DNA from 2 places in the Marinococcus sp. LNSP9103-4 genome. Region 1 is predicted to be linked to the other one. Evidence: riboswitches for the same ligand, from Rfam matches in the RefSeq annotation. Region 1 holds a riboswitch; the other holds the start of a gene.

The links. Region 1 has a riboswitch for glycine ahead of ACTRXG_RS08350 (serine dehydratase beta chain). Riboswitches for the same ligand answer to the same signal wherever they lie in the genome.
Region 2: it holds a riboswitch for glycine, as region 1 does, so the genes downstream of both, gcvT (glycine cleavage system aminomethyltransferase GcvT) here and ACTRXG_RS08350 (serine dehydratase beta chain) in region 1, are expected to answer to the same signal.

Annotation. Positions count from the first base shown of each region.
Region 1 covers NZ_JBQLIA010000009.1:67,167-70,577, forward strand. Annotated here, with positions in the region: gene ACTRXG_RS08340 (hypothetical protein) at 179-319, opposite strand; gene sdaAA (L-serine ammonia-lyase, iron-sulfur-dependent, subunit alpha) at 356-1,240, opposite strand; gene ACTRXG_RS08350 (serine dehydratase beta chain) at 1,237-1,734, opposite strand; glycine riboswitch at 1,813-1,890, opposite strand; glycine riboswitch at 1,894-1,998, opposite strand; gene ACTRXG_RS08355 (GNAT family N-acetyltransferase) at 2,154-2,666, shown strand; gene ACTRXG_RS08360 (RDD family protein) at 2,780-3,199, shown strand; gene ACTRXG_RS08365 (hypothetical protein) at 3,247-3,411, shown strand, end outside.
Region 2 covers NZ_JBQLIA010000002.1:48,670-52,080, forward strand. Annotated here, with positions in the region: gene gcvPA (aminomethyl-transferring glycine dehydrogenase subunit GcvPA) at 1-832, opposite strand, end outside; gene gcvT (glycine cleavage system aminomethyltransferase GcvT) at 850-1,956, opposite strand; glycine riboswitch at 2,038-2,125, opposite strand; glycine riboswitch at 2,129-2,217, opposite strand; gene ACTRXG_RS01680 (MBL fold metallo-hydrolase) at 2,413-3,054, shown strand; gene ACTRXG_RS01685 (CapA family protein) at 3,155-3,411, opposite strand, start outside.

The DNA of each region.
Region 1 (3,411 bases):
ATATGCAAAATGGTCGATGGCAATGACCTCCTTTATAGGGACTTATAGTAAGAATAGCACGTCAGGGGTGAAACAGAAAGCAGAATGCATGGAATTTGAATAAAATATGAACAGTAAAGAAAACGGCTTGAGCCTGGCGGGAGCCATATTCAAGCCGTTTTTGATTTGTTTCAGGGATTTACGTTTCATCGGGCCTTGGAGAAATAAAGCAGAAAATGCCTAAAAGAAGGGCGGAAACCGCTATAGCCCAGTACATAAACAATAAGCTGACGAGAGTGAGAGTGCCGAACCAGATTTGAAAAAAACGGCGTTCGTTCATAGCTTCACCTCTTATGTGGAATTTAGAGCCCGGGAGTCATAAGCTGCAGGGCCGCTGAAACAGCCTCCGGGCGGCTTCTTTTCCCGTCGGGGTCTGGGCAAGCCCTCCTTCAGCAGTCTCTTTCAGGCTGCCCGGCATGTCGCGGCCGATCGTATGCATCGTCTGAATAACTTCATCGCAGGGGATGCGGCTGGTTATGCCTGCTAAAGCCATATCGGCCGCTGAAAAAGCGATGGAGGTGCCGATGACGTTTCTTTTCACGCACGGCACTTCGACGAGCCCGGCAACCGGATCACATACGAGTCCGAGAAGGGACTTCATCGCTATTGCGGTAGCGTGGGCTGCCTGCTCCGGGGAGCCATGCTGCAGCTCCGTAATCGTGCCCGCAGCCATGGCCGTCGCTGAGCCAATTTCCGCCTGACAGCCGCCGGCCGCGCCGGAAATAAAGGCGTGATTCGCAAATACGTAACCGATGGCACTTGCTGTGAACAGCCCCATCGTCAGGGTGTCATCATCGATGCTGCGGTTATCCTGGAGAGAGACCAGAATGCCCGGTAGTATACCTGCGGACCCGGCCGTGGGAGTTGCGACGATAAGGCCCATTTTTGCGTTGCTTTCCGACGTGGCCATCGCTGCTTCCATCGCCGTGCTGATGACCGGTCCGGATAACGGGTCGGTGTTTTGATTATACTGATGCATCCGGTAAGCATCACCGCCCGAGAGCCTGCTCTCTGTTTCCGTAATGTCACTCAATCCGTCCCGGACCGCCTGCTTCATTACCTGCAGCCGCTCCTGCATGCGTCCGAAAATCTGCTCCCGGGAAAAATCGGAGCGGCGAACCTCACGGCGCAGCATCCACTCGCCAATGGAAATGTCCTGAGCCATGCATTCCTGTACAATACTTTCAATGGTATCGTTCATATAAATGATGCCTCCTTTTTCGTGCGGGCTGCAATCGTTAAAATATCCGTACCCGTTCCCAAATTAATGCTGGTGTCATGACCGTTAATTCCATAAATGCAGGCCACTCCGCCGCCGATGGAGGCGCCGGATACGCGGACGGTTTCTATGCCGGACGATGCCTGAAGATGTACAGTGTTCGGGTGGCATCCGCCCGGAGTGCCCGGACAGAACTGGAAGTCGTAACGAAGGCCTGCGTCTTTGGCCAGCGCATACGCACTCCGGACGTTGATGTCGTGGGCGGATAATCCGAGCAGGCCGCCGATTATGGCTTTGTCCGAGCCGTGTCCCTGATAGGTGGAGGCGAGAGAGCCGTAGAACGTGATTGTCACATCTGTGACCTCTCCCAGCCAGTCGTGCACAAATTTCCCGATCGATACGACCCCCGCTGTGTGAGAGCTCGAGGGACCGACCATAATCGGGCCGATAATATCAAAACAGCTGTCAAACTCCATAACGATTCCTCCATATCTGAATTGAAAACGATTACATTAATACAAAAAAAGACAGAGAAACGGCCTGAATCGCCGTTTCTCTGTCTGTGTGCCTGAAAGATTTCATTCTTTGGCAAGAATTTTCTTCTTCGGCAGGTACGCATACCTTCTCCAGAGGTGCATCCTGTACTGGTCCTGGTACCTGAGAGTTTTTTCTTCCCGGCTGGTGGGAAGAATTGCTCCTTCGGTGCTGTAATATTCTACAGGCTCTCCCAATACATTCATCTGCAAAACCAATATTTTGTTACTTTTAGTGTAAACATCCGGTCTGGAAAAGTAAACCTATTTTTTGACAGCTGGCATGAGAGCGATATACTGGATGCAGCCTGTTAGCTTGGAATAATAAACCAATTTACCGAAAGAAATGAAGGGATGCGACTATGAGCGAACAAATTATTCTGCGCCCCGTCACGGCAGAAGATGAAAAAGACATTAATATTCTCCGGCGCCAGCCTTCTGTCATGCATTATACGCTGGGACTCCCTTCGGAGCGAAGAGCCTCCAACCAGTCATTTATCGAAGGGCTGACGGCGAACGATCATGTGATTGTTGCCGAGTACGGCGGCCGGGTCGTCGGTATCGGCTCTCTGGAGGTGCTGAGCGGTAAGCTGCATTACTACGGCATGACTGCCATGGCGGTGCACGATGAGTTTCAGAACCGGGGGATCGGCAGCCGTCTGCTTGATCATCTGCTGGATATCGCCGATAATTATTTAGGCTTATTCCGGCTGGAGCTCGATGTGGTGGAAGAAAACACGCGCGCAGTACAGCTGTATAAAAGCCGCGGGTTTGAACCAGAAGGTACGCTCCGTAAAGCCCATTTTTCCCGTGGTTCGTTTTACAATGTGCTGGTGATGGGCCGGCTGAACACCGCGTTGTTCCCGGCAGACTGAGCACTTCGTTGGAAAATTAAGGAACCAGGGAGATTGTCACTTCCAAAAATTAGCTTATTATGAAAAAATAGAAAAGAAGAGCTTACAACAAGAGTGATTAAAGGAGTGTATGTATGCAACAGGAATCTGCCGGTTTTGGCAGCAGGCTGCTCGCTATTGTTATTGACGGCCTCCTGCTTTCTCTCCCCATTCTTCTCATTAGTATGCTGGCCATGCTATGGATCAACCCCGATGAAGTGAATGTCGATATATTTTCCGGTGCCGGATCGCTTCTATATTCCATGATTCTGCCGATATTATGGCAAGGCCAGACGGTCGGGAAGTATGCCATGGGCATTCAGATTGTGAAAATGGACGGAAAGAAGCTTGGCATCGGGGCAATGCTGATGCGCGTGTTCGTAGCTAATATTTTGTACGGAATTACTCTATACATACTGATGATCACGAGTATAATTATGGTGCTTGTCCGTAAGGACAAACGGGCAGTGCATGATTTTCTTGCGGGCACCCGGGTGGTGAAAAAAAGCCGGTAGCTTTACTATCGGGATGGTAACGCCAATCATGCGAGCGGAGGAAATACATGATGAAAAAGATCTTTTCTGCCGGGGCAGCCGGCATATTCATTCTTTTAAGCGCCTGTTCCGTGCCTTCTTACTATACGGAGGAAGAGGAAGATGTCCCTGGAAATATAGAAACGGAATGGGGAGAAGAAGTGCCGCTTCCGTTGTTGAACGATGCACCGGTT
Region 2 (3,411 bases), on a different contig from region 1:
GTCCGCCAAACTGCATTGGAATACCAAGCGGCTGAGCGTCTCCTGCCACAATATCCGCTCCGAAACTTCCCGGCGGCGTCAGGACGCCGAGCGCAAGGGGATTTGCCGACACAATCATCAGCGAGTTTTCTTTATCGGCTGCCTGCCTTACAGCAGCTAAATCTTCAATAGTACCGTAAAAGTTTGGGTACTGCACAATCACTCCTGCGGTATCAGCATCAATCATGTCTTCAAGCTTAGCCATGTCCGTATGCCCGTCCTTTTCGGGAACGATTTTCACTGTAAGTCCGGGCCCGGCAGCGTATGTGTTCAATACATCGAGCGCTTCAGGGTGAACCGTTCCAGAGACGACGATGGTACGGCGCCTCCCCCTGTTTTCACTTGCGGCCATCAGTGCTGCTTCTGCGAGCGCTGTCGGCCCGTCATACATAGACGAATTAGCGATATCCATTCCCGTAAGTTCACTGATCATCGTTTGAAATTCAAAGATTGCCTGCAGCTCGCCCTGCGAAATCTCCGGCTGGTACGGAGTATATGCCGTGTAAAATTCCGAGCGCCGGAGCACATGATCGACGACTGTCGGTATATAATGCTCGTACACCCCTGCCCCGAGATAGGAGACGCAGTCCTGCACGCTGGTATTTCTGTTACTGAGGCGCTTCATTTCCTTTAGAAGATCCGTTTCGCCAAGAGCTTTCGGCAGATTCATTTCTTTGGAAAAGCGAATATTTTCCGGTACGTCCTCAAACAATTCACCGATCGAATCCACACCGATCGTTTTAAGCATTTCTTCTTTATCCTCGCCGGTTACCGGCAGATAGCGATAATCCATTCTGGTGCCTCCTCTGTTTATTTTTCCCGTTTATAAAAGGGCACAGCTGCCACTTTTGCGCGTTTGGCTTTACCCCGCACATCCACTTCGACAGCCTGACCAAGATTCGTCCATCCAATATTCAGAAGAGCAAGTCCCACATTTGCTTTCAGCGTCGGCGACTGAGTGCCCGTAGTTACCCAGCCGATTTCCTCTCCGTCATCATTGTGTACCATGTAACCCGGGCGCGGAATTGCTTTATCAACCATTTCGATCCCGACAAGTTTACGTTTTAATCCCGCTTCTTTTTGTTTTTTTAAAGCTTCTTTACCAATGAAATTATCTTCCTGCTTCAGCTTTACGCAAAAGCCGATGCCTGCTTCAAGCGGAGTAATATTTGCGCTCAGCTCCTGGCCGTAGAGCGGCAGCTTCGCTTCAAACCTCAAGGTGTCTCTCGCGCCGAGACCGCATGGAATGAGTCCTTCGGATTCTCCTGCTTCCATGATCGTCTCCCAGCAGCGGATGGCCTCTTCAGCCCGGCAGTATAATTCAAAGCCGTCTTCTCCGGTATAGCCGGTTCTTGAGATGATAATATTTTCCGCTTCTCCGACTGAAGCACCGGCAGCAAACCGAAATGGCAGAATCTCTGCAAGAGAAGCATCAGTTACTTTCTGCAGCACCGTTTCTGCCACCGGGCCCTGTACAGCGATTAGTGCTGTTTCTTCCGAAATATCGGTAATACTTACGTTTTTCGTTACGTGGCGGCGAAGCCATGCCAGATCTTTTTCAATGTTAGCTGCGTTCAAAACGAGCATGTATTTTTCTTTTTCGAGCTGGTACACGAGCAGATCGTCAACCGTACCTCCATCTTCATAACACATGGCGGTATAAAGTGCTTTTCCGGGTTCTGCATTTTTTATGTTGTTTGTGAGCATATACTGCAGAAATTCAGCAGCACCCTCTCCTTCTACGACCGCCTCGCCCATATGGGAAACGTCGAACAGACCAGCCTTTGTACGAACCGCCTCGTGTTCGTCTTTGATGCCGGAAAACTGAACAGCCATTTCCCATCCGCCAAAATCGACGGTTTTTGCTCCGTGTTTTTCATATACCGGATACAGGGGTGTTCGTTTTAATTCTGCCAAGAAAATCACCTCATCATTATTTTCTGAAAAATCAAAACAGGAAAAAGCATAAAAAAGACAGAACTCCATAAGATATGGAAGCTCTGTCCTATAACCAGAAAGTTTCTCCTTTCCGTTGTACGGAAAGAGTGTCTTCGTGGGTGGCTTCTAAAAGAAGCGCTCTCCAGAGGAGCGTCCAGTAAGAGTCTGTTTGCCTGAGAGATTCACCTGTTACGGCTTGCTCCTTCGGCGCTGCCTGGCAGTCTCTCCCCTTACCATCATCCGCGCATTATATGTACATCTTTATTTGCTCATATTCTATCACTAATTCAGATAAAAACCAATGCTGAAAAAAAAATTAACCCGAACATTTCCGATAAATTGTACTGCATCATTCGTTTATCACTTTGGATCAATCATTTCTTCTCACTGTAATATTGTTTATACTAAAACCAGCATAAAAATTGGAGGGAAACTATGAACTGGAAACAGCTTCCACTGGGACCACTGCAGACAAACTGCTATGTTCTGTACGATAATGATAAAAACGCCGTAATTATTGATCCGGCCGGGGATGCCGATAAACTGCTCACCTATCTTCAGGAAAACGAGATGCGTCCTGTAGTCATTCTGTTAACACACGCCCATTTTGATCATATCGGTGCGCTTGATGCCGTGCGGGAAGCCTACAATATCCCTGTTTATCTTCATGAGCATGAAAGGGACTGGCCTGGGGACGCCCAAAAAAACGGCTCCGGACGCATGATGCCGGAGGCTGCGTTTACTGCAAAGCCCGCGGATCACCTTCTGCAGTCCGAAGGAACGCTTCAATTCGGCAGCTTTGAATTCCAATGGCTTCATACACCGGGCCATTCGCCGGGAAGTGTTTCCTATTGGCATAAAGAAACCAACACAGTCTTCTCCGGCGATGTATTGTTTTCAGGTGGTGTTGGACGTACTGACCTTTACGGAGGCGACATGGATACTCTGCTAGCCTCTATTCACGAGCAGCTGCTTGAACTCCCGGAAAATACAATAGTAGCCTGCGGCCACGGCCCCTTCACCGATATCGAAGCCGAAATGGATTCCAACCCGTTCATTAATGGGTTTGGCGCATAAAAATAAAGACCTCTGATTTAAAATTAGAGGTCTTTTAATATCTTAATACAGTAAATGAAATTATTTATGCATTCCCGCCCAGTTTCAGACGGTTAGTATTTTAATCGTTTGCTTCGATCCATTGATACACATGCTCGCGCAGATCCTCTTCGGTTTCACCACCTTCAGCAGGGTGGTCTGCTTCGGCCATCGGCTTCACTGTGTACTGATCCTCAGGGCCCGGTACAACCTGGGTAAAATCAACGTTAGGCTCTGTAATCTTCACGTCTTCGCCGTCTTTTTCCACATCGAATGTAGCAATACCGCCTGTATCGGTATATTCCTGATCCTGACCGGAGTAGAAATTGCCGAGAGAAT